Regions from separate parts of the Acidovorax sp. GW821-FHT10E03 genome, predicted to be linked through region 3. Evidence: predicted binding sites of a transcription regulator. Region 3 holds the regulator's gene; each other region holds the start of a gene.
What was found. Region 3 encodes LexA, which represses DNA repair genes until DNA is damaged. Its sites were predicted from a motif close to ACTGTATNNNNATACAGT; they were not measured.

Region 1: the regulator LexA is predicted to act here: its motif matches at 3,225-3,242, upstream of imuA (translesion DNA synthesis-associated protein ImuA).
Region 2: the regulator LexA is predicted to act here: its motif matches at 2,817-2,834, upstream of AC07OD_RS03850 (DNA topoisomerase IV subunit B).

The regions. Positions count from the first base shown of each region.
Region 1 is NZ_JBWKMU010000007.1:250,895-258,811, forward strand. It holds gene AC07OD_RS14535 (fatty acid desaturase) at 1-499, opposite strand, end outside; gene AC07OD_RS14540 (autoinducer binding domain-containing protein) at 959-1,669, shown strand; gene imuA (translesion DNA synthesis-associated protein ImuA) at 3,250-4,038, shown strand; gene AC07OD_RS14550 (Y-family DNA polymerase) at 3,980-5,293, shown strand; gene AC07OD_RS14555 (error-prone DNA polymerase) at 5,301-7,917, shown strand, end outside.
Region 2 is NZ_JBWKMU010000002.1:153,953-161,869, forward strand. It holds gene AC07OD_RS03845 (lytic transglycosylase domain-containing protein) at 1-707, opposite strand, end outside; gene AC07OD_RS03850 (DNA topoisomerase IV subunit B) at 798-2,783, opposite strand; gene AC07OD_RS03855 (MFS transporter) at 3,024-4,241, shown strand; gene AC07OD_RS03860 (hypothetical protein) at 4,251-4,439, shown strand; gene AC07OD_RS03865 (class I SAM-dependent methyltransferase) at 4,520-5,074, shown strand; gene dapA (4-hydroxy-tetrahydrodipicolinate synthase) at 5,105-6,001, shown strand; gene bamC (NlpB/DapX family lipoprotein) at 6,047-7,141, shown strand; gene AC07OD_RS03880 (MBL fold metallo-hydrolase) at 7,246-7,917, shown strand, end outside.
Region 3 is NZ_JBWKMU010000003.1:141,413-149,329, forward strand. It holds gene kdsB (3-deoxy-manno-octulosonate cytidylyltransferase) at 1-678, shown strand, start outside; gene adk (adenylate kinase) at 916-1,572, shown strand; gene AC07OD_RS06465 (DUF6152 family protein) at 1,724-2,194, opposite strand; gene AC07OD_RS06470 (hypothetical protein) at 2,214-2,633, opposite strand; gene AC07OD_RS06475 (asparaginase) at 2,653-3,609, opposite strand; gene lexA (transcriptional repressor LexA) at 3,693-4,367, shown strand; gene AC07OD_RS06485 (hypothetical protein) at 4,512-5,021, shown strand; gene AC07OD_RS06490 (D-2-hydroxyacid dehydrogenase family protein) at 5,285-6,292, shown strand; gene AC07OD_RS06495 (branched-chain amino acid ABC transporter substrate-binding protein) at 6,425-7,552, opposite strand; gene AC07OD_RS06500 (hypothetical protein) at 7,683-7,917, opposite strand, start outside.

The DNA of each region.
Region 1 (7,917 bases), on a different contig from region 3:
GGAACGAACCTGTATAGGTTGCAAGAAATCTAATTGCTGATTGTGCTTTCGAAATACCGGCCTCTTGCCGGCCACCCAACATCACCAAAAACAGTGATCCAAAGACAATAGCAAGGCAATTGCACAAGCTGCGCAGCAATCTATTTTTTATCTCGCCAATGGGATAAAGCTCAAGATCACCATATGTGTTCACGCGGGAGTGGTGCGAGCGATGTCCAATATCGTAAAGATGTGGTTGGACAAATAATATGGTACAGAGGATTATAAAAAGTGCTCTGTTATACTTCGTATCGAAATATCTATGCCAGCATTCATGCTGGAAATATATCAATAGATTAGAAACATATATACCTGGGAAAATCAGAAATAAAATACCCAATCCCAGGTGCAAGCCCCACACATATGGCAGCACAAAAAAATAGCACCCCCAGGAAACTATGCATAGAGGCACGAAAAAACCACGCTTATAAACCCTCTCCCAAACGGACGAGATTTCCATTGTTACCCCTATAGATTCATAACCGATGTCAGATTGGACCAACTTATTCAATCAATGTGCATTTCTGCTGTCACATGCATTCATCTTAAAAATCTCATCGAGAGACCGTGAGTCACATTTGAATATAGACCCAATGGCTAATTCAAATTCGCTCACCTATGCTTTCGGATAGGACCTCGGTAAGTCAGTCTGACTTTTCATTTTTTTCAAGACAGGCCTATCCTTTTGTATAGGCGGCTTTCCCCTGCGAGAATATTTCTGCTGAAATATACGTGCAAGCGGTCTTATCTTCTTTGTCTATACGGGCATGTGGCAGATATCACTGACGACCGCTCTTATGTGTCAGTAGTATTTGTTTCCTCTTGAGCAACTTATATTGCATTTACTCTATAGCTCGCCTGCAAATCGCCTATTGCATCAATAGGAAATCTAGTTCTACGGGCAGTAAAAGGAGATACCATGCAAGCCTTCAGCGAAAATTTGCTGAGCTCACTCGCGTCAACACAAAGTGAAGATGAAGTATTTAATATGCTCTTGTCAGCAGCCAAGTCACTCGGCTTTGACTATTGCGCATATGGTTTTAAATTTCAGTTACCCGCGACAAACCCCAAGATTCTGATTCGCAGCAACTATCCAGATAACTGGCAGGCCCGCTACCGTGAAGCCGGCTATTTGGCGATAGATCCAACCGTTCATCACTGTCTGCGGACGACTTCGCCAATTATTTGGAGTGATAGTGTTTTCTCATCCGCGAAGCGACTATGGTTCGAGGCACGAGAATGCGGCCTCCGTGTTGGCTGGGCACAAGCTGTAGCCGATGCAGCGGGGCGTGGTATGTTTTCGCTGTCTCGTTCAAGCGAACCCCTAACGGTAAAGGAGTTGCTGGACATAGGCGAAAAAATGCACTGGTTAGTGCAAGCAAGCCACGTCACACTTTCTCTGCGCATGAAATCTCAAACCTCTCACTCCGCGGTCGATTTGCTAACCCTTCGTGAAATAGAAGTACTCAAATGGAGTGCAGATGGGAAGACCGCATCTGAAATTTCTGAGATTCTTTCGATATCGCTACCGACCGTTAAATTTCATCTAAAGAATTCAATCGTTAAACTAAATACAGCCAACAAGACTGCAGCAGTTGTTAAAGCACTTTTCTTGGGCTTACTCAATTAGAATGACGAGCAAATCTACTACTTACGAAGCTCCGTATCCCATGCTGTCTGCGAGATCATGCGCAGTGGTGGCAGGCACATTCAGTACCTAAGTCTGGAGCGAGAGCACGAACTATTCGCGCCGTTCACCGAACGCTCCGCGGCCGATGAAACACTCAAGGTCCAGGACATCCAGCATGCTCACGCAGCCCGCACAGGCCGGAACGTGGCCGCTTCAACGATGTCTGGCTGCTCGGCCGTTATGCGCCACGACGCAAGCGCATCCCAAGGCGGATCGACCCTGCAGTTCAGAAGAGCTTCAGAGATATGCACCACGGCACTTGAGCTTGGCCACTAAGTAGAGTTGATCTTTCTGGAAGACGGCCGCTTCGGGTTATGAACAGCCCCAGATCCACGCCGTCTATTTGGGGCGGAGTGCCACGGGACACCTCAGGATCGCGACAGCGCTAACGGCGCAATCGGTCAATCACAATTGCGTGTAGCGGCTGGCGCGAAAAAAGGGGCTGCGTGCCAAGCTTGATCGCAATGATCCGAAGTGCGGCTTCGCTCCGACTGCGCGAAACCGGGCGTGTCCCAGGTCTGCCAGATGGTGGATTTGGGCATCGCGCAGCCCTTCGCCATGAAATACTCGCTACGAAGTGGGTCAGTACTCCGGTAAGTTTCCCGGTAGTGCCCCTCCAGTGGTGTTCCCTTACGGGGTGCTTCGTGGTTCTCCGGCCTCGCAACCTTGATGTGACAAAACGCCCAGCATGGCAGGCGCCATCGTGCCGATATCGTGAAGGAGACTGCCATTCACAATCGTTTTGACAGATGCTCGTCGCTCAGTCGTTAACTCCGGGCCTGCGCGCCGCGCTTGCTCTAGCAGTCGCATCAGAAAACGGCGCTCACGGCTCGCACCGCGAGCGTCGAGAAGGCCCGCCACACAGGATGGGAGTCGGTGGAGTGTGGAGTCGGGCTGGATGATTTTCGGCCAACCACCGTCATGCGCCCTATCGGGCGGTTGACTGTGCGCTTGTGAGCTCGGTCTGCTCCAGCCACTCATACAACTCGTCGATATCCGATCCAGTTGGCTCAGGGCCGTGTCGGCCATCAGGTGCCAAGTGGCGCATTCGTCCGACTGGCGGGCACGTTCTAGTAGAGCCGCGAGTTGGGCCTGCCAACTCAACAGACGCTTTTTCTCGCGCTCAGCCTGCTTCCTGTCGGTGGTCCAGGCCATCGAGGGCAAGAAGATGCCTGGTGGCGGCTTGCGGGATGCCACAGTCGGTGTGAGTGCTGCCGTTTGCACCGGTACGTCCATAGGGAGACTTGACAATAGAGCTGTGGTGCCAATTTTTTCCAGTTGAAATGGGCACTTTTTGAGAGGGGTTTCGAGATCGGCCTTGGACCGCATCGGCTAGCACAGGGATGGCGCGCGTTGCAACACTCGCGCCAAGCTAGGCTCACCTGGCTGGGACGATACATCAGGTCACCGCCGCCATTCTCGTTTGGCCTTTCCAAGGAGGCGTCCCCTCCTTGGGCAGTCAACAATGCGCTCTGGAGTCGGACTTGCATTTGATGCTGTATAAAATTACAGTACTCATCATGACAGCCCTACTTCGTCCTGTTCCAAGCCCTCGCGCCGGGCCCTCCGCCGCTCGGGGCATAGACCTACCCGGCCTCTGGCTGGGCAGCGAGTTGGGCAACCAAGCCACAGTGGTCCAGCCGACCGGGTGGGAACAGCTCGACGGCGCCCTGCCCGGCGGCGGCTGGCCCAGCCGTTCCCTGATCGAGGTGCTGGTGGCGCAGCCCGCCATCCTGGAATGGCGCTTGCTGGGCCCGGCGCTGAAGCTCATGGCTGCGCAGGAGCGCCAGATCGTGGCCGTCGCGCCACCCCGGCATCCCTACCTGCCCGGCCTGCAGCAGGCAGGTCTCGATGAGCGGCGCTTCGTCTGGATCCAGGCAGACAGACCTGCCGAACGGCTTTGGGTCACCGAGCAGCTGATCAAGTCGAATGCCTGCGGCGCCGTCATCGCCTGGTTGCCTCAAGTCCGCCACGAGCAGTTGCGCCGGCTGCAGGTCTGCGCCCAGTCCTGCGACGGGCTGGTGTTCCTGTGCCGCCCCGAGTCCGCCCGGCACGAATCGTCGGCCGCGCCGCTGCGGCTGCTGGCCCGCGCCGGCCTGGATTGGGAACTGCAGGTGCAGGTCCTCAAGCGCCGTGGCCCTACGCTGGAGGATCCCATCATGCTGCCCTCCCTGCCCGGTGCGCTGGGCTCTGTCATCACGCCGCGGCTGCGCATGCCCAGCCAACTTTTCAGCCAGGAGGTACCTGCTCATGCAGTGGGTCGCCCTGTCGCTATCAACGCCTTCCAGCCCAACGCCGCCATCCAGTGATGTGCTCGCCGGTCTTGCCACCTGGGCCTTGCAATTCACGCCCCGTGTCGCATACGCCGATGAAGCCATCGTACTGGAGCTGGAGGCCAGCTTGCGCCTGTTTGGAGGCCGCCGGGCGCTGCACGAGCGGCTGCGCGAGGAGGCGCCCGAGCTGGGCTGCACGGCCATCGCCTGGGCGCCGAACAGCCTGGCCGCGCTGGCCTGCGCGCGTACCGGCATCGTCAACGGCCTGCGTCTGCCCCTGACCCAACTGCTGGATGCCCTGCCGCTGGACACGCTGACGGCCATCGAGCCCCACCGCGTCACGCTGGCTCAGCTCGGCTGCCGGACGTTGGGCGATGTGCGGCGCCTGCCGCGCGGCGGGCTGAGCCGGCGTTTCGGCAAGGAACTGCTGGGCGCGCTCGATATGGCCTACGGGCTGCGGCCCGAAGCGCATGAGTGGGTCGAGATTCCCGAGACTTTCCGCTCACGGCTGGAACTGATGAGCCGGGTCGACATGGCGCCTGCGCTTTTGTTCGGCGCACGCCGGCTGTTGATGCAGCTGTGCGGCTGGCTGGCGGCGCGCAATGCCGGCATCACCGCCTTCACGCTGTCCTGGGCCCATGACGCCATGCGCGCCCGGGACGCTGGTGACGGCGGCGAGCTGACGGTGCGCACGGCCCAGCCCATGCGCAACCTGGAGCACCTGTGCCGCCTGCTGGCCGAGCACCTGGCCCATGTGGAGCTGAAGGCGCCGGTCGGCGACCTGGTGCTGGCCGCCGACGAGGTGGTTCCGCTGGTCGAGGTCAGCGCTTCGCTGCTGCCGGATGCCAGGAACGACGGTGAGTCGCTGGCGCTGGTGCTGGAACGCATCGCCGCCCGGCTGGGGCCGGAGCATGTGCTGCGCCCCGTCATGGACGAGGACCACCGGGTCGAATGGGCCCAGCATTGGCAGCCGGCGCCGCAGCCCCTGCCCCGTCAGCGGGTCCTGCCGCCCGAGGTACCGCAGCCGACCTTCATCCTGCCCGAGCCGCTGCGCCTGCTGGTGCGCGACCACCGGCCGCTGTACCAGGGCCCGTTGATGCTGCTGACCGGGCCGCACCGTATCGAGGGCGGCTGGTGGCATCCGGTCGATGAGGCGCAGTCGCTCGACACCCACCATGTCGTGCGCGACTACTGGGTGGCGCTGAGCGAATGCGCCGGCTTGCTGTGGGTCTTCCAGCAGCGGTTGGCAGGCGATGACATCGCCTGGTACCTGCATGGAAGCTTTGCCTGAGCACGCCATGGCCACATCACCTTCGCCCCTCGCCTCTTCCATCCCCGAGTACGCCGAGCTTCGGTGTCTCAGCAATTTCTCGTTCCTGCGGGGCGCCAGTCACCCCGAGGAGCTGGTGGAGCGGGCCAGGCACCAGGACTATGCCGCCCTGGCGATCACCGACGAGTGCTCGATGGCCGGCGTGGTGCGCGCGCACGTGGCTGCGAAGGAACATGGGTTGAAGCTGCTGATCGGCAGCCAGTTCCAGGTGGAGACGCCCGAGGACGGCGAGTTGTGCCCCTTCACGCTGGTGGTGCTGGCCTGCAATGCCAATGGCTACGGCAACCTGTGCGAGTTCATCACGAGGCTGCGCCGCGCCACTGAGAAGAAAGGAACCTACCGGCTGCGGCTGCGCGACATCGACCCTCGGGCCCTGGCCGACTGTCTGGTGCTGGTCTCGCCGGATCGGCGCGGCAACTCGGCGCAGTTGCTGGCGGTCGCGCGCTGGATGCTGAGCAGTTTCATGGGACGGTGCTGGATCGCGGTGGAGCTGCTGCGCCAGCTCGACGACGAGATGTGGCTGTACCGGCTGCGCGAGCTCAGCGAGCTCACGGCCATCCCGCTGGTGGCGGCGGGCGACGTCCACATGCATGTGCGCTCGCGCAAGCCGCTGCAGGATGTGCTGACGGCCACGCGCATCGGCAAGCCCCTGGCCGAGTGCGGCCGGGCGCTGCAGCCCAATGCCGAGCGGCATCTGCGCTCGCGCCTGCGGCTGTCCCAGACCTATCCGGCCGAGCTGCTGGCCGAGACGCTGCGGGTGGCGGCGCGGTGTGATTTCAGCCTGGATGAGCTGAGTTATCAGTATCCGGATGAGGTGGTGCCTGCGGGCGAGACGCCTGCGGGATATCTGCGCCGCATCACCTACGAGGGCGCGGGTCGGCGCTGGCCGGATGGCATCCCGGCCAAGGTACAGGACCAGATCGAGCATGAACTGGCGCTGATCGCCGAGCTGCGCTACGAGCACTACTTCCTGACGGTGGCCGATATCGTGGCCTTTGCGCGCTCAAAGAACATCCTGTGCCAGGGGCGCGGCAGCGCCGCCAATTCGGTGGTGTGCTACTGCACGGGTGTGACCGAGGTGGATCCGGCCCGCATGGCGGTGCTGTTCGAGCGCTTCATCAGCAAGGAGCGCAACGAGCCGCCGGACATCGATATCGACTTCGAGCATGAGCGGCGCGAGGAAGTCATCCAGTACCTGTACGAGAAGTACGGGCGCGAGCGGGCCGCGCTGACGGCCGCCGTCATCAGCTACCGGCCACGCAGCGCCATCCGCGACGTGGGCAAGGCGCTGGGCCTCACGGATGAGGTCCTCGACGCCCTGGCCCAGGGCCGCCAGTGGTGGGATGGAAAGGGCATCGCGCCCGCGCGGCTGGCCGAAGCCGGCCTGCAGCCGGGCTGTCTCAAGGCCCAGCAGATGATCCTGCTCACCGGTCAGCTGATCGGGTTTCCGCGGCATCTGAGCCAGCATGTGGGCGGCTTTGTGCTCACACGCGGGCCGCTGTCGCGCATGGTGCCGATCGAGAACGCCGCGATGGACGACCGCACGGTGATCGAATGGGACAAGGATGACCTCGACGCCATGGGCCTGCTCAAGGTGGATGTGCTGGCCCTGGGGATGCTGACCGCGCTGCGCAAGGCGCTGGTTTTGATTGGCGACCGCCAGGGCCAGGTGTTCGAGATGCAGGACATCCCGCCGGAAGATCCCGCGACCTACGAGATGATCTCCCACGCCGACACCATCGGCGTATTCCAGATCGAGAGCCGCGCGCAGATGAGCATGCTGCCGCGCCTGCGGCCCCAGTGCTTCTATGACCTGGTGATCGAGGTGGCGATCATCCGGCCCGGCCCGATCCAGGGCGGCATGATCCACCCCTACCTGAACCGGCGCCAGGGCAAGGAGCCGGTGAGTTTTCCCAGCGCGGCCCTGGAAGAAGCCCTGGGCCGCACGCTGGGCGTGCCAATCTTTCAGGAACAGGTGATGCAGGTGGCGGTGCTGGCCGCGGGCTTCACGCCCGGCGAGGCCGACCAGCTGCGCCGCTCCATGGCGGCGTGGAAGCGCAAGGGCGGGCTGGAGAAGTACTACGCCAAGCTTGTCGACGGCATGACGGCGCGGGGCTACGAGGCGTCGTTTGCCGAATCCATCTTCGAGCAGATCAAGGGCTTCAGTGAATACGGGTTCCCGGAGAGCCATGCGGCCAGCTTTGCACTGCTGGTCTATGCGAGCTGCTGGATCAAGCACCACCACCCCTCTGAGTTCCTGGCGGCCATGCTCAACAGCCAGCCGCTGGGCTTCTATTCGCCCAGCCAGTTGGTGCAGGATGCGAAGCGCCATGGCGTCGAGGTCCTGCCCGCCGATGTGCTGGCCAGCGACTGGGATTGCACGCTCGAAGCATCCCCCTCTTCCTCGGATCTACCCGCGGTGCGGCTGGGCCTGCGCATGGTGTCGGGCCTGCGGCGTACCTCGGTCGAACGGCTCATGGAGGTGCGGGCACGGGAGCTCTTCGACGATGCGGAGGATCTGGCCCGCCGCGCGGAGATGGACGAATCCGAGATGCGCCGGCTGGCGGGCGCGGATGCGCTGGCCA
Region 2 (7,917 bases), on a different contig from region 3:
CCCCGGTTCTGCGCGCCCCCCGAAAGCTCCATGCGCACGCGGCCGGGCACGGCGCGCTGCGCCAGCACCGGGGCTGGCGGCTTGAGCTGGGCGTACAGGCCCAGCACGGTGCGCACATAGTTCTGCGTTTCCTTGAAGGCCGGAATCTGGTTGCCCGCCTTTTGCACCGCGCCTTCACCGGCGTTGTAGGCGGCCACGGCCAGGTCCATGCGGCCGGGGAACAGGTCCAGCAGGTGGCGCAGATAGCGCGTGCCGGTGGGCACGTTCACGGCCGGGTCGGCCAGCTTCTGCTCCACCGAGCGCCTGGCATCCGCGCTCACACCAAAACGGCTGGCCGTGGCGGGCATCACCTGCATGAGCCCGACGGCGCCCCTGGGCGACACGGCCGTGGCGTCGAAGCCGGATTCCGTGGCGATCACGGCCTGCAGCAATTCGTAGTCCACGCCGTGCTTGCTGGCGGCGGCGCGCAGGTGGTGCTTGACGCGCTTGTAGTCGGGCGCGATGTCAAAGAAGGCCAGCAAGCGCGCACCGGCCGCAGGCAGCGCGTAGGGCATGGGCGGTGCGTTGGCCGGGGCGTCGCGGGTCGAGTCGAAATCACTGCCACGAAAAAACAGCTGGTAGCGCGTGTCCACCTGCTCGGCGGCGAAATGCGTCACGCCCCGCTCGTCCACGTGCGCCCACAGGTCCGCCTGGGCCGATTGCTGCATAAAACATAGCAGAAAGCCCAATAAATACAAGCGCAAGAGCCTGTTTTTGTGTGGATTCTTCATCACAGACACCGTGAGTGGCGGGTCCGGTCAGATGTCGATCTCGACCGCATCGCCGTGCAGTTCCATCAGTTCGCGCCGCGAGGCCGCCTCGCCCTTGCCCATGAGCTTGGTGATCAGGCCTTCGGTGGCGGCGAAGTCCATGTCGCCCAGCTGCACCGGCAGCAGGCGGCGGGTGTCGGGGTTGAGCGTGGTTTCCCACAGCTGCTCGGCGTTCATCTCGCCCAGGCCCTTGAAGCGGCTGATCTGGCACTTCTCGCGGGCCACGCCGTCCTTGGCGCACTTGTCGAGGATGGCGGTGAGCTCGCCGTCGTCCAGCGCATACATCTTGGCGGCGGGCTTCTTGCCGCGCGCGGGCACGTCCACGCGGAACAGCGGGGGGCGCGCCACGTAGATGTGGCCGGTCTCGATGAGCTTGGGGAAGTGGCGGAAGAACAGCGTGAGCAGCAGCACCTGGATGTGCGAGCCGTCCACATCGGCGTCCGACAGGATGCAGACCTTGCCATAGCGCAGGCCCGTGAGGTCGGGCGTGTCGTTCGGGCCGTGCGGGTCCACGCCGATGGCCACCGAGATGTCGTGGATCTCGTTGTTGGCGAACAGGCGGTCGCGCTCCACCTCCCAGGTGTTGAGCACCTTGCCGCGCAGCGGCAGGATGGCCTGGCTTTCCTTGTCGCGGCCCATCTTGGCGCTGCCGCCGGCGGAGTCGCCCTCGACCAGGAAGACTTCGTTGTGGGCGATGTCGCGGCTTTCGCAGTCGGTGAGCTTGCCGGGCAGCACGGCCACGCCCGAGCCCTTGCGCTTTTCGACCTTCTGGCCGGCCTTCTGGCGCGTCTGCGCGGCCTTGATGGCGAGTTCTGCCAGCTTCTTGCCGTAGTCCACGTGCTGGTTGAGCCAGAGCTCCAGCGCCGGGCGCACGAAGCCGCTGACCAGGCGCACCGCGTCGCGCGAGTTCAGCCGCTCCTTGATCTGGCCCTGGAACTGAGGATCGAGCACCTTGGCCGAGAGCACGTAGCTGGCACGGGCGAACACGTCCTCGGGCAGCAGCTTCACGCCCTTGGGCAGCAGGCTGTGCAGTTCGATGAAGCTCTTGACGGCATTGAACAGGCCGTCGCGCAGGCCGCTTTCGTGCGTGCCGCCGGCGCTGGTGGGAATCAGGTTGACGTAGCTCTCGCGCATGGGCTGGCCGTCTTCGGTGAAGGCCACGCACCAGGAGGCGCCCTCGCCCTCGGCAAAACTCTCGTTGTTGCGGTCGGCAAAGCCCTCGCCCTCGAAGAGCGGGATCACCGGGTCGCCGCTGAGCGTCTGCATCAGGTAGTCGCGCAGGCCGCCCTTGTACTGCCAGGTCTGGGTGTCGCGCGTCTTCTCGTTGACCAGGGTCACGGACACGCCGGGCATGAGCACCGCCTTGCTGCGCAAGAGGTGGGTGAGCTCGCCCATGGGCAGCGCGCTCGACTCGAAATACTTGGCATCAGGCCAGGCGCGCACGGTCGTGCCCTGCTTGCGCTCGCCGGCTTCCAGCGCGCGGGTCACCAGGGCCTCGACCACATCGCCGGCCGAAAACACCAGCCGGGCGACCTTGCCTTCGCGGTGGCTGCTCACTTCCAGGCGGGTGGCCAGCGCGTTGGTCACGCTCACGCCCACGCCGTGCAGGCCGCCCGAGAAGCTGTAGGCACCGCCCTTGCCCTTGTCGAACTTGCCGCCCGCGTGCAGGCGGGTGAAGACCAGCTCGATCACCGGCGCGTTTTCCTCGGGGTGCATGCCGAAGGGGATGCCGCGCCCGTCGTCCTCGATGCTCACCGAGCCGTCGGCGTGCAGCGTGACCTTGATCTTCTTGCCATGGCCGGCCAGCGCCTCGTCGGCGGCGTTGTCCAGCACCTCCTGGATGATGTGCAGGGGGTTGTCGGTGCGGGTGTACATGCCCGGGCGCTGCTTGACGGGCTCCAGGCCCTTGAGCACGCGGATCGACCCTTCGGAATAGTCACTACTGGTGGACACGGAAGACGGTTTGGCAGACATAGCGGCGGATTGTAGTGCGGCAGCAGCGCAATAGCTGGATGAAAAAACAGTCATGACAACACTGGCAGCGTGCTCCGGCCCCTCCAGGCCCGGGGGCGGCGGCGGCAGACAGGGTGGCTGGGGGCGGGTTGCAACACAAAGGACGGTCCCGCGCAGCAGGCCTGGCGGCAACCCCGCTGCCAACTGTATTGGTCCCCGGTGTATCAGCGCGTTTCGCCCAATCTCGCTACATTCCTGCGCATGCATATGAATCCTCCCAAACTGTCCATGTTCCAGGTGCTCGCGTGCGGCGCGGCCATCGTGACCCTGTCCATGGGCATCCGCCATGGGTTCGGGCTCTGGCTCCTGCCCATCACGCAGGAGATGGGCTGGACCCGCCAGTCGTTCGCGCTGGCCATCGCCATCCAGAACCTGTCCTGGGGCCTGATCGGCATCTTTGCGGGCATGGCGGCAGACCGGTTCGGGGCGTTCCGCGTGCTCATCGGCGGCGCGGTGCTCTATGGCCTGGGTTTGGCGGGCATGGCGCTGTCGCCCACGACCACCCTGTTTGCGTTGACGGCCGGCGTACTGATCGGCGCCGCGCAGGCGGGCACCACCTACGCCGTGATCTACGGTGTGCTGGGCCGCCAGATCGCGCCGGAGCGCAGGTCCTGGGCCATGGGCGTGGCGGCGGCCGCAGGTTCGTTCGGCCAGTTCCTCATGGTGCCCGTGGAGGGCTGGCTGATCGCCGGACTGGGTTGGCAGCAGGCGCTGCTGGCCTTGTCGATGGCCGTGCTGCTCATCGTGCCGCTGGCCTTTGGCCTGCGGGAGCCGGGCTTCAAGGGCGCCGCGCCGCCCAAGCGCGAGCAGACCATCGTGCAGGCGCTGGGCGAGGCGTTCCGCTACCCGAGCTTCAACCTGCTGATGGCCGGTTATTTCGTGTGCGGCTTCCAGGTGGTGTTCATCGGGGTGCACATGCCCAGCTACCTGAAGGACCACGGCCTGTCGCCCCAGGTGGCCAGCTACGCGCTGGCGCTGATCGGCCTGTTCAACGTGCTGGGGACCTACGTGGCCGGCACCCTTGGCCAGCGCATGCCCAAGCGGTTCATCCTGGCCTTCATCTACTTTGCCCGCGCGGCGGTGATCACCGTGTTCCTGCTCGTGCCGCTGTCGCCGCTGTCGGTGTATGTGTTCTCGGCCGTGATGGGCACGCTGTGGCTGTCCACCATCCCGCCCACCAACGCCACCATCGCGCAGATCTTTGGCGTGCAGCACCTGTCGATGCTGGGCGGCTTCGTGTTCTTCAGCCACCAGATCGGCAGCTTCCTGGGCGTGTGGCTGGGCGGCTATCTGTATGACGCCACGGGCAGCTACGATATCGTCTGGTACATCGCCATCGCGCTGGGGGTGTTTGCCGGGCTGGTGAACCTGCCGGTCCGGGAAAGCCCCATCCCGCGCGGCGCCGCCCAGCCCGCCTGAACACGGCCCTTGCATCCGAACATCCTCATGTCCACCGCCAGCAGCGCCCCCTCCACCTCGCCCGGCCACGGCATGCCACGGGCCTGGCGCTGGCTGGCCTGGTCAGTTGCCGTGGTGCTGTGCCTGGCGGTGTTTGGCATGTACACGGTGCCGGACTTCATGGTGATGCTGGCCGACCAGATGTGGGCGTGTTTCTGAGCCCGCGCCATCCACTTTCAAGTCTTTTTGGCCGCCAGCGCTTGATGAATAAGCGCTGATAGCTATATTTTCAATAGCAAATGCACGGTAACGAAGCCGCTTCCGACTGGGTTCGCCGCTGGTCCCACCTGATCGCGCCGGGCAGCACGGTGCTCGACGTGGCCTGCGGCGCCGGGCGCCACCTGCGCTGGCTGCATGGCCTGGGCCACCCCGTGGTGGGGGTGGACCGCTCTGCCGAGGCCCTGGCCGCCTGCGAGGGGCTGGGGGAACTCGTCCTGGCCGACATCGAGAACGGCCCATGGCCGCTGGCGGGCCGCCGGTTTGGCGCCGTGATCGTCACCAACTACCTGTGGCGGCCCCTGCTGCCCACCCTGGTGGAGAGCGTCGCACCGGGTGGCGTGCTGATCTACGAAACCTTTGCGCACGGCAACGGCACCGTGGGCCGCCCTGGGCGGCCGGAATTCCTGCTGGCGCCCGGGGAATTGCTGAGCGCCTGCGCCGGGCTGCGCACCGTGGCCTACGAGGACGGCTTCCTGCAAAACCCCGACCGTTTCGTGCAACGCATCACGGCCGTGCGGGAACTCCCGCACGCTGGCGGCCCCTCGCAGAATCTTTTGGCCATGCCGCCTAGTTAGAATGCCCTTTTACCGTTTACCACTGCGGACATGACCTCTTCCTCCGTCCCCCTTACCGGCAGCATCGTCGCCCTCGTCACCCCCATGCACGAGGACGGTAGCGTGGACTACCCGGCCCTGCGCAAACTGATCGACTGGCACATCGCCGAAGGCACCGACTGCATCGGTGTGGTGGGCACCACGGGCGAATCGCCCACCGTCAATGTCGAAGAACACTGCGAAATCATCCGCGTGGCCGTCGAGCAATCCGCCAAGCGCGTGCCCATCATGGCGGGCTGCGGCGCCAACTCCACCGCCGAAGCCATCGAACTGGCCAAGTTCGCGCGCGGCGTCGGGGCCGACAGCCAGCTGCAGGTCGTGCCCTACTACAACAAGCCCACGCAAGAGGGCCAGTTCCAGCATTTCAAGGCGATCGCCGAAGCCACGGGCGACCTGCCCATCGTGCTGTACAACGTGCCCGGCCGCTCGGTGGCCGATATGCAGCACGACACCGTGCTGCGCCTGGCCCAGGTGCCCGGCATCATCGGCATCAAGGAAGCCACCGGCAACATCGAGCGTGCGCAGTGGCTCATCCGCGATGTGCCCAAGGGCTTCGCCGTGTATTCGGGCGACGACCCGACCGCCGTGGCGCTCATGCTGTGCGGCGGCCACGGCAACATCAGCGTGACGGCCAACGTGGCGCCGCGCCTCATGCACGAGCTGTGCGTGGCAGCGCTGGCAGGCAATGTGCAGCGCGCGATGCAGATCCAGTTCCAGCTGATGCCCGTGCACAAGAACCTGTTTGTCGAAGCCAACCCCATCCCGGTCAAGTGGGCCGTGGCCCGCATGGGCCTGTGTGGTGGCACCATGCGCCTGCCCATGACACCGCTGGCCAGCAGCAACGAGGCTGTGGTCGAATCCGCGCTGCGCACCAGCGGCCTGATCTAATCCGGGCTGCGCCCGCTCCCCGAGACACTCTCCAAGGATTTCCGCGTGAAAGCTGCTACCACCCGCCTGAGCCTGCTGGCCCTTGCCATGGCCCTGTCCGCCTGCGCCGCCCTGGAGGGCGACAAGATCGACTACAAGAGCGCCGCCAAGGGCTCGACCCTGGAGGTTCCGCCCGACCTGACGCAGCTGTCGCGCGATTCGCGCTATGCCGTACCCGGCGGCCCCGTCTCGGCGGCCGCCATGCAGGCCGGCCAGGCCGCGCAGCCCTCGGGCACCGCCAACGCCGCCGCCATGCAACTGGGCGACGTGCGCATCGAGCGCGATGGCAACCAGCGCTGGCTGGTGGTCAACCGCCCGGCGGACAAGCTCTGGGAGCCCGTGCGCGACTTCTGGCAGGAAAGCGGCTTCAACCTGGCCCAGGCCGAGCCCAACGTCGGCATCATGGAAACCGACTGGGCCGAGAACCGCGCCAAGCTGCCACAGGACTTCATCCGCTCCACCATCGGCAAGCTCCTGGATTCGCTGTATTCCACCGGTGAGCGCGACAAATTCCGCACCCGCCTGGAGCGCAATGCCAATGGCGGCACCGAGATCTACATCACCCACCGGGGCATGATCGAGGTGTATGGCACGCAGACCAAGGACAACACCGTCTGGCAGCCCCGCCCGTCGGACCCGGAGCTTGAAACCGAATTCCTGCGCCGCCTGATGGTCAAGCTGGGCGTGAGCCAGGAACAGTCCAAGGCCGTGGTGGCAGCCCCCGCCCTGCGCACACAATCCGCCCGCATGGCCACCGTGGACAACAAGCCCGTGGTCCAGCTGGACGAAGGCTTTGACCGCGCATGGCGCCGCGTGGGCCTGGCGCTGGACCGCACCGGCTTCACGGTCGAAGACCGCAACCGCAATGAAGGCACCTACTTCGTCCGCTATGTGGCGCCCAACGCCGACAAGAAGGAACCAGGGTTCTTCGGCAAGCTGTTCAGCGGCTCTTCGTCGGCCACGCCCCCGCTCAAGTACCGCATCGTCGTGCGCAGCCAGGGCGAATCCACCACCGTGTCGGTACTCAACGAAGCAGGCGCCCCCGAGTCCTCGGCCAACGCCGAGCGCATCGTGCGCGTGATCGCGGACGACCTCAAGTAACCCGCCGCATCGCCGCGCGGCACGCGTCTGCGTGCGTGCTGCGCGGAGTCCGCGAGGACCGGCCCCGGTCCGCCCCGCGGCACGGCGCAATATCCTCGCCCTCCATGCTGCGTTTCAAGAACCTGGGGAGCGGCAGCACCGGCAATGCCACCGTGGTGGAAGGCCGCTGCGACACGCAGGTGCGCCGCCTCCTGATCGACTGCGGCTTCGGCATCCGGCAACTGCAGGGCCGGCTGGCGCAGGCGCAGCTGCAGATCGAGGACCTGGACGCGGTTTTCATCACCCACGAACATTCCGACCACATCGGCTGCGCGCAGGCCGTGGCCCTGCGCTACGGCATTCCCGTCTGGATGAGCCAGGGCACCTACGCCGCCCTGGGCCAGCCGGACTTTGGCGACATGCTGCGCGTCGCGCACGACATGGCACCGATCGACCTGGGCACGTTCGAGGCCCGGCCCTTCACCGTGCCGCATGACGCCCGCGAGCCGCTGCAGCTGCGCTGCTCCGACGGCGCCGCCCACCTGGGGGTGCTGACCGACCTGGGCCATGCCAGCGAGCATGTGCTGCAGCAGCTCGAGGGCTGCCACGCGCTGATGATCGAAGCCAATCACGACCCCGCGCTGCTGGCGGCATCCCGCTACCCCCTTTTTCTGAAGCGCCGCGTAGGCGGCCCCTTCGGCCACCTGGCCAACCGGGTCACGGCGGACATCCTTCGCGCCGTCCGCCATCCGGGCCTGCGGACGGTGGTGGCGGCCCACCTGAGCGCCAAGAACAAT
Region 3 (7,917 bases):
GCCCAGAGCGCCGCCACCCGGGTCGTGGTGGCCGCCGACGACAACCGCATCCTGCAGGCCTGCGCGGCCCACGGCGTGGAGGCGATCCTGACCCGCGCCGACCATGCCAGCGGCAGCGACCGGCTGGCAGAGGCCTGCGTCCAGCTGGGGCTGGATGGCGCCGACATCGTCGTCAACGTGCAGGGGGATGAACCCCTGATGGACCCCGGCCTCATCCATGCCGTGGCGCAACTGCTGCCGGCCCGCCCCGAGGCCAGCATGGGCACGGCCGCTCACGCCATTGCGTCGCAAGCCGACTACGCCAACCCCAACGTGGTGAAGGTGGTGCTGGACGCGCGGGGCCTGGCGCACTACTTCAGCCGGGCGCCCATCCCCTTCGCCCGCGACCATGCCGCAACGCCCTGGTGGCAAGGCGCCGCCCAGGCGGCCACACCCGGCGTCGCCGCCCTGGCGGGGTTCGCGCCTTTGCGGCATGTGGGCATCTACAGCTATCGTGCCGGCTTCCTGCGGGAATTTCCGGCGCTGGCGCCAGCCCCCACCGAAGCCGTGGAAGCGCTGGAGCAGTTGCGCGCGCTGTGGCACGGCCACCGCATCGCGGTGCACCTGGCCAGCACCGCCCCGGGGCCTGGCGTGGACACCCCCGAGGATCTGGAGCGGGTCCGCAGCCTTTTCCGCTGACGGACGCCCCGGCAGCCCCGTGGCGCGGGGACCTGCCCGCGCCACCGTGCAGGGCACTATCCGCACCGCGACACCCTGGCCGCCGCGCGGTACGGCGTGTAAGTCAGCGCAAGGTGGTCGCATGCTATCCTCGCCCGCAACGAGAGCACCGCATCCCGGGCGCACAGAACGGCTTCAGGCGCCCTTCGAACGTCCCCGCCAGCGGCGCCAACCGATTTCTAACCTTCGAGGACTTCCATGAGACTGATTCTGTTGGGCGCGCCTGGCGCCGGAAAGGGCACGCAAGCCACGTTCATCTGCCAGAAATACGGCATCCCGCAAATCTCCACCGGCGACATGCTGCGGGCGGCGGTGAAGGCGGGCACGCCCTTGGGCCTGCAGGCCAAGGCCGTGATGGATTCGGGTGCCCTGGTCAGCGACGACATCATCATCGGTCTCGTGAAGGAACGCATCACGCAGGCGGACTGCGCCAACGGCTTCCTGTTCGACGGCTTTCCCCGCACCATTCCCCAGGCCGACGCCATGAAGGCGGCGGGCGTCAAGCTCGACTACGTGCTCGAAATCGATGTGCCTTTTGACGCCATCATCGAACGCATGAGCGGCCGCCGCTCGCACCCTGCCAGCGGCCGCACCTACCACGTCAAGTTCAACCCCCCCAAGGTGGAAGGCAAGGATGACCTGACGGGCGAGGAACTGATCCAGCGCGAAGACGACAAGGAAGAAACCGTCAAGAAGCGCCTGCAGGTCTACAGCGACCAGACGCGCCCCCTGGTGGACTACTACAGCAGCTGGGCCCAGGCCGAGCCCGACGCCGCCCCCAAGTACCGCGCCATCAGCGGCACGGGCAGCGTGGAAGAAATCACCGCGCGCGCGCTCCAGGCGCTGGCCAGCTGAGCGCGAGGGTCACGCCCCAGGACCAGCGACGCCATGGGGCACCAGGGCGTCGCTTTTCTTTTGGGAGGTGCCGGTGGCCCCGTCAGGCGCGCCGTGGCACCAGCGGGCCAGACCCTCATGGCCCCGGCCTTGCCACCCATCCTGGTTTTGTTCAGGCCGGACTGGAGCGCAGGCCGTAGGCCTTGCCGTCCACGAAAAGGTATTCCGCGCGCAGCACCGCATCGCCCTTCTCATCGCGCAGGGTGAAGCCCACCACCGACAGGTCCGTGCCGGGCTTGATCTCCTGCACCTGCCAGGCCTGCATGCGTGTCAGGGGCGCCAGCTCGATCTCCCAGCGGCGGTCCTTGCGGGTGGGCAGCACCGCCTTGGCCAGCAAGGCCTTGCCGTCCACGGGCGAGGCCTGGGCGGGCACCGCGCGCTGCGCCAGGTCCGCGGGAAGCCGTAGCTGCGCGGGAAGCTCCAGCTCCAGCTCGGCATGGGGGTTTTGCCAGCGCACCTTGCGCACCGTGCCTTCCAGATAGATGGGGCGCTCGGCATCAAAACTGCTCCAGCCATGGTGGGCGCGCGCCCAGAGCGGAACCATCGCAGTGGCCAGGAGCAGGCGGCGGCGTTGCAGACTCATCGGTTCTCTCCTTGTCAGGTCACAGATAGGCGATCCAGCGGCCACAGACCACCACGGCCAGCCAGATCAGCGTGGACGCCAGCATCTGCACCCGGGCCAGGGCGTCCAGGCGCGCCAGCGATCCACGCCCATGGAACCACGCGGCGTTGCAGCCCGCAAGCATTAACAGCAGCATCTTCAAGGTGAATGCGCGGCTGGCGAGCAGCTCGGAAGGCTGGGTGGCGAACATCAGCAGGCCCGATGCCGCCGCCAGGCCAAAGCCGCACAATGCCAGCGACAGGCTGAGCCGCGCAATGTCCTTGACGGGCAGCGCCGCCCCCCGGCCAAACACGCGCAACTCCAGCAGCACCAGGTTGCCCAGCAGCAGGGCAATGCCAACGATGTGCACCACTTCCAGCGCCGGGTAGGCCCAGGCGTGTGTCTTGAGGGCTGCAAACAACACCGGACAGCCTTCGCGCTCAGCGCATCAGGTCCAGCATCAGCGAGATCCGGGCCTTCAGGGGCGGCAGCCCGCCGGAATCAGGCAGCACGTCACCAGGCTTGGGCAGCACCCGCCCCTCGGTGCAGCGCGTGGACCGGACCACCCGCACGCCCACCTCCTGCGCGCGCAGCAATGCGGCTTCCAGAAGGTGGTGGATGGTGCCGTTGCCGGTGCATGCCACCACCAGCCCCTGGACGCCGTCACGCACCAGCGCATCCACCATGGCGCCCGTGGCGCCCGCGTGGCTCATGATCACCTCCACGCGGGGCCAGGCCGCTGCATTTGCTATATTTTGCAGAGCACCACACGCATGCTTGGCGGGCGGTATCGGCCAATCCTGCGCAAGGCGAATGGCGCCCTCCTCCACCCACCCCAAAGGCCCGGCCTCGCCCGAACTGAGCGCATGGACACGGTACGGATGCACCTTCTGGACCTGCTGTGCGCCGTGGACCTCGCCAGCGGCCACTGCGAGCACGCCGCGGGCACCCGCAGCCACCGCGACCGCCACGGCATCCAGGAGATTTTGCGGCCCGTCGGGCGTGAGCGCCGTGGCCGGGCGCATGGCACAGGTCAGCACCACGGGTTTCAGCCGGGTATCCAGCACCTGGTTCAGGAACCAGGCCGTCTCCTCCAGCGTATCGGTGCCGTGGGTGATGACCACCCCGCGCACGGAAGCATCCTGGAGGTGGTGGGCGCAGCGCAGCGCCAGGGCCTGCCACACCCCGCCATCCATGTCCTTGCTGTCGATCTGAGCCACCTGCTCCGCCACGAGCATGCCACCGGCCGCCTCCTGCAATCCGGGGACCGCTGCCAGCAGCTGCTCCACCCCGACCTGCGCGGCGGTGTACCCGATGTTGTCGCCCGCCTGTGCCGACGTGCCGGCAATGGTTCCTCCAGTGCCCAAAACCACAATTTTTTGCCCACTCACTTGCATACTCCGAAAAACTGGTGAAAAATACAGTTACTGGATTAAAAAACAGTTGTCCTTCACTGTAGCCGCCTCCACCGGAAACCACCATGCTCGACAACCCCAAACTCACGGCCCGCCAGCAACAGATCCTGGACCTCATCCAGACCGCCATTGCACGCACAGGGGCGCCTCCCACCCGCGCCGAAATCGCGGCTGAACTGGGCTTCAAGTCGGCCAATGCGGCAGAAGAGCATCTGCAGGCCCTCGCACGCAAGGGCGTGATCGAACTGGTGAGCGGCACATCGCGGGGCATCCGGTTGCGCAGCGACACGCTGCGCTCCATCAATGCAGCGCGCGGCAGCCAGTTCCACCTGCCCATTCCCGGGCTCTCCCAGCTGGTCTTGCCCCTGGTGGGGCGTGTGGCGGCGGGTTCGCCCATTCTCGCGCAGGAACACGTCGACCAGACCTACAGCGTGGAAAACAGCCTGTTCCAGCACAAGCCCGACTACCTGCTCAAGGTGCGTGGCATGTCCATGCGCGATGCCGGCATCATGGACGGCGACCTGCTGGCCGTGCAGTCCACCCGCGAGGCGCGCAACGGCCAGATCATCGTGGCCCGCCTGGGAGACGACGTGACGGTCAAGCGCCTGCGGCGCACCGCCACGGCCATCGAGTTGCTGCCTGAAAACCCGGACTACCCGGTCATCGTGGTACAGCCTGGCGAACCTTTCGAAATCGAAGGTCTCGCGGTAGGCCTCATTCGCAACACCATGCTGATGTAGCCGGCTCCGGCTGCTGGTCCATTCACTACCGCATTGCAGGTGGCGGGCGTTTGGTGTGCCGGGCAAACCGGCACGCCAGCCCTGCGGTGCGGGTTCAATTTGCAATCCTGCCTATGTCCAACCCCCGACCTTCGGAGTTTTCACATGGGAATTGCCTTGATCACCTTTTCCACCTTGCCCATGCCGCTGCGCTCGCTGACGCGCTGGTTTCACTCGACCGCCGCGCTCGCGGTGCCGTCTGCGGCAGGTTCGCCCCCACCCCGTTCCCACCATGATGACACGGACCGCAGCGACGGCCGGGGCACGGCCGGCTCCAGGAGCATCCACCGCCCGCAGGGTCTCCCTGGCCCACGTCCGCTGCGCGGCAACTGGCCCTTCACGGTCAACACGCCCCAGACGCCCCCCGCCGAAGGCCCCGGGCGGCAGGCCGGCACCCGCAGAGCACCGCCCGCGATGCCGGTACCGCCCGCAGGAAGCCGCAGCGCCTGCGCCGCGCCGCGGCCCACCGATGGATCGGGCCGCCGGACCGCCAAGGTCTTGCGCAGGATCTCAGCCCCCGGCACGGGCCGGCTGGTGATCGCCGGCAGGATGGCCGACGTGTGCGCGGAACTGGACCGCATGGTGGCCTGCGAGGGAGCCCTGCAGGCCTCTTGAGACCAAGATACTTCCTTCATCACGGGCCAACGGCGCCAACGGCACGGTCCTCGTTGGCGTGTGGCGTTCCTTCTCGAAAGAGATGGATCTGCGGGCGTGAGAAAAACGGCCGGGGAGCGATGGCACGGCCCCGCCCCGTCCTGCCATGGTCAGCAGCGTTTTGCGGGATGCGCCAACACTCCGTCACCAAAAGCCCCGTACTTTGATGCCCCAGGACGGCGGCCCGGTGAATGCCGGTGGCGCCACCAAGGCACAATATCGGGATGAACATTGTGATTCTCGACGACTACCAGGACGCAGTCCGCAAGCTGCACTGCGCATCCCGGCTCGACGCGTACACCGCCAAGGTCTACACCAACACCGTCAAAGGACTTGGGCAGCTTTCTGTCCGCCTGAAGGATGCCGACATCATCGTTCTGGTGCGGGAGCGCACACAGATCACGCGCCAACTGGTGGAAAAGCTTCCCCGCCTCAAACTGATCGCGCAAACCGGCAAGATCGGCAGTCACATCGACGTGACGGCGTGCACGGAGCGGGGCATTGCCGTGGCCGAGGGCATAGGGTCCCCGGTGGCCCCGGCCGAACTGACCTGGGCCCTCGTGATGGCAGCCATGCGCAGGCTGCCGCAGTACATCGCCAACCTCAAGCACGGCGCCTGGCAGCAGTCCGGGCTGAAGACCGCATCCATGCCCGCCAACTTCGGCCTTGGCAACGTGCTGCGCGGCAAAACGCTGGGCATTTGGGGATATGGCCGCATCGGACAGCTCGTGGCTGGCTACGGACGCGCTTTCGGCATGAACGTGCGTATCTGGGGCCGCGAGGCGTCCCGCGCCCAGGCCTTGACGGACGGCTACCAGGCCGCGACCACGCGCGAGGAGTTCTTCTCGCAGTGTGACGTGATCTCGCTGCACCTGCGCCTCAACGATGAAACGCGCGGCATCGTCTCGCTGGAAGACCTGTCTTGCATGAAGCCCACCTCCCTTCTCGTCAACACGTCGCGGGCCGAATTGATCGAGCCCGACGCGCTGATCGCAGCGTTGAACCGGGGCCGTCCCGGCATGGCGGCGGTCGATGTGTTCGAGAGCGAACCCATCCTTCAGGGCCACGCCTTGCTGCGGCTGGAGAATTGCATCTGCACGCCCCACATTGGCTATGTCGAGCAGGACAGCTATGAGCTGTACTTTGGCGCGGCATTCGACAACGTGGTGAATTTCATCAAGGGCACGCCCACCAATATCGTGAATCCAGGCTCGCTTCAGGTAAGGCGCTAGCCAGCAGGCCAACAACCGGGCCGCTTGCGCCATCGGCGGGGCGGGCGCCCAATAAAAAAGGCTTCCCGAGGGAAGCCTTTTTTGAGCCCTGCAGGGCACAGGGGCCCTGCAGCGCGGTACCGCGCTGACTAATTACAGCGGGGTCTTCTTGCCGTCCTTGTAGACGTACAGGGTGATGGCGGGGTTCTTCATTTCGCCGTTGGGTTCGAAGGCGATGGTGGAGGTCACGCCCTTGAAGCTGGCCTTGGCCAGTTCGTTCACGTACACCTTGGGGTCCACGGAGTTGGCACGCTTCATGGCGTCCACCAGCAGGAACGTGGCGTCATAGGTGTAGGGGCTGTACACCTGGAACTGGTTGGGGTACTTGGCGTCGTACTTGGCCTTCCAGGCCGTGCCGCCAGGCATCTTGGCCAGCGAAGAACCGCCTTCGGCGCAGATCACGTTGCCCAGGGTCTTGGCACCGGCGGCCAGCTTGGCGATTTCCGACGTGCAGACGCCATCACCACCAAAGTACTTCACGTTGCCCATGCCCAGCTGTTCCATCTGGCGCAGCATGGGGCCGGCTTGTGGGTCCATGCCGCCGTAGAACACGGCATCAGGGTTCTTGGACTTGATGGCGGTCAGGATGGCCATGAAGTCGGTGGCCTTGTCGGTCGTGAACTGCTCGTCCACCACCTTCATGCCCTTGGCCGTGGCCGTCTTCTTGAACACGTCTGCCACGCCTTGGCCGTAAGCGGTACGGTCGTCGATGATGGCAACGGTCTTGAGCTTGAGCGTGTCGACCGCGTAGAAAGCCAGGCCAGCGCCCAGGGCGTTGTCGTTGGCGATGATGCGGAAGGTGGTCTTGTAGCCTGGCTTGGTCAGGTTGGGGTTGGTCGCAGCGCCCGTCACCATCGGAATGCCGCAGTCGTTGTAGACCTTGGATGCGGGGATGGTGGTACCGGAGTTGAGGTGACCGACAACGCCTGCGACCTTGGAGTCGCACAGCTTCTGTGCAGCGGCCGTGCCCTGCTTTGGATCGGCTGCATCGTCTTCGGCCTGCAGCTCGAACTTGATCTTCTTGCCGCCGATGGTGACGCCTTGAGCGTTCAGCTCTTCAATGGCCATGCGGGCGCCATTTTCGTTGTCCTTGCCGTAGTGGGCTTGGGCACCGGAAACCGGAGCCACGTGGCCGATCTTGACCACCTGCTCTTGTGCAGAGGCCACACCAGCAGCAGCCGCGATAGCAGCAACCACGGTCAGTTTCAACTTCAATTGCATATCAATCTCCAGTAAAGATAAACGCTGAGAATATTCTTGTGTCTCAACGCAGGCGAACATATCGCAATTTACGGGCCAGATCATTAGGGAACACGATTAAAAGCGAGAGAAACCACAGGGGAATACCCTGTCATCCCTTTGGCACCGAGGGCGTCCCGCTGGCCAGCTCATCCGCCACCGCCTCGTACACAGCGTGCCGGACCACCGATTCAATCTCTTCGCGCAGCCGTGGCAGCACCGATCGTGTCTGCTCCTGCACCACCGTGGCGATCGCTTCGCGCAAACGTTGATCCAGCACAACGTCCACGCGCTGCATGACCCTGTGCACCATATATTCCTCCATGCCCTCCGGCAATGGTCGGGTC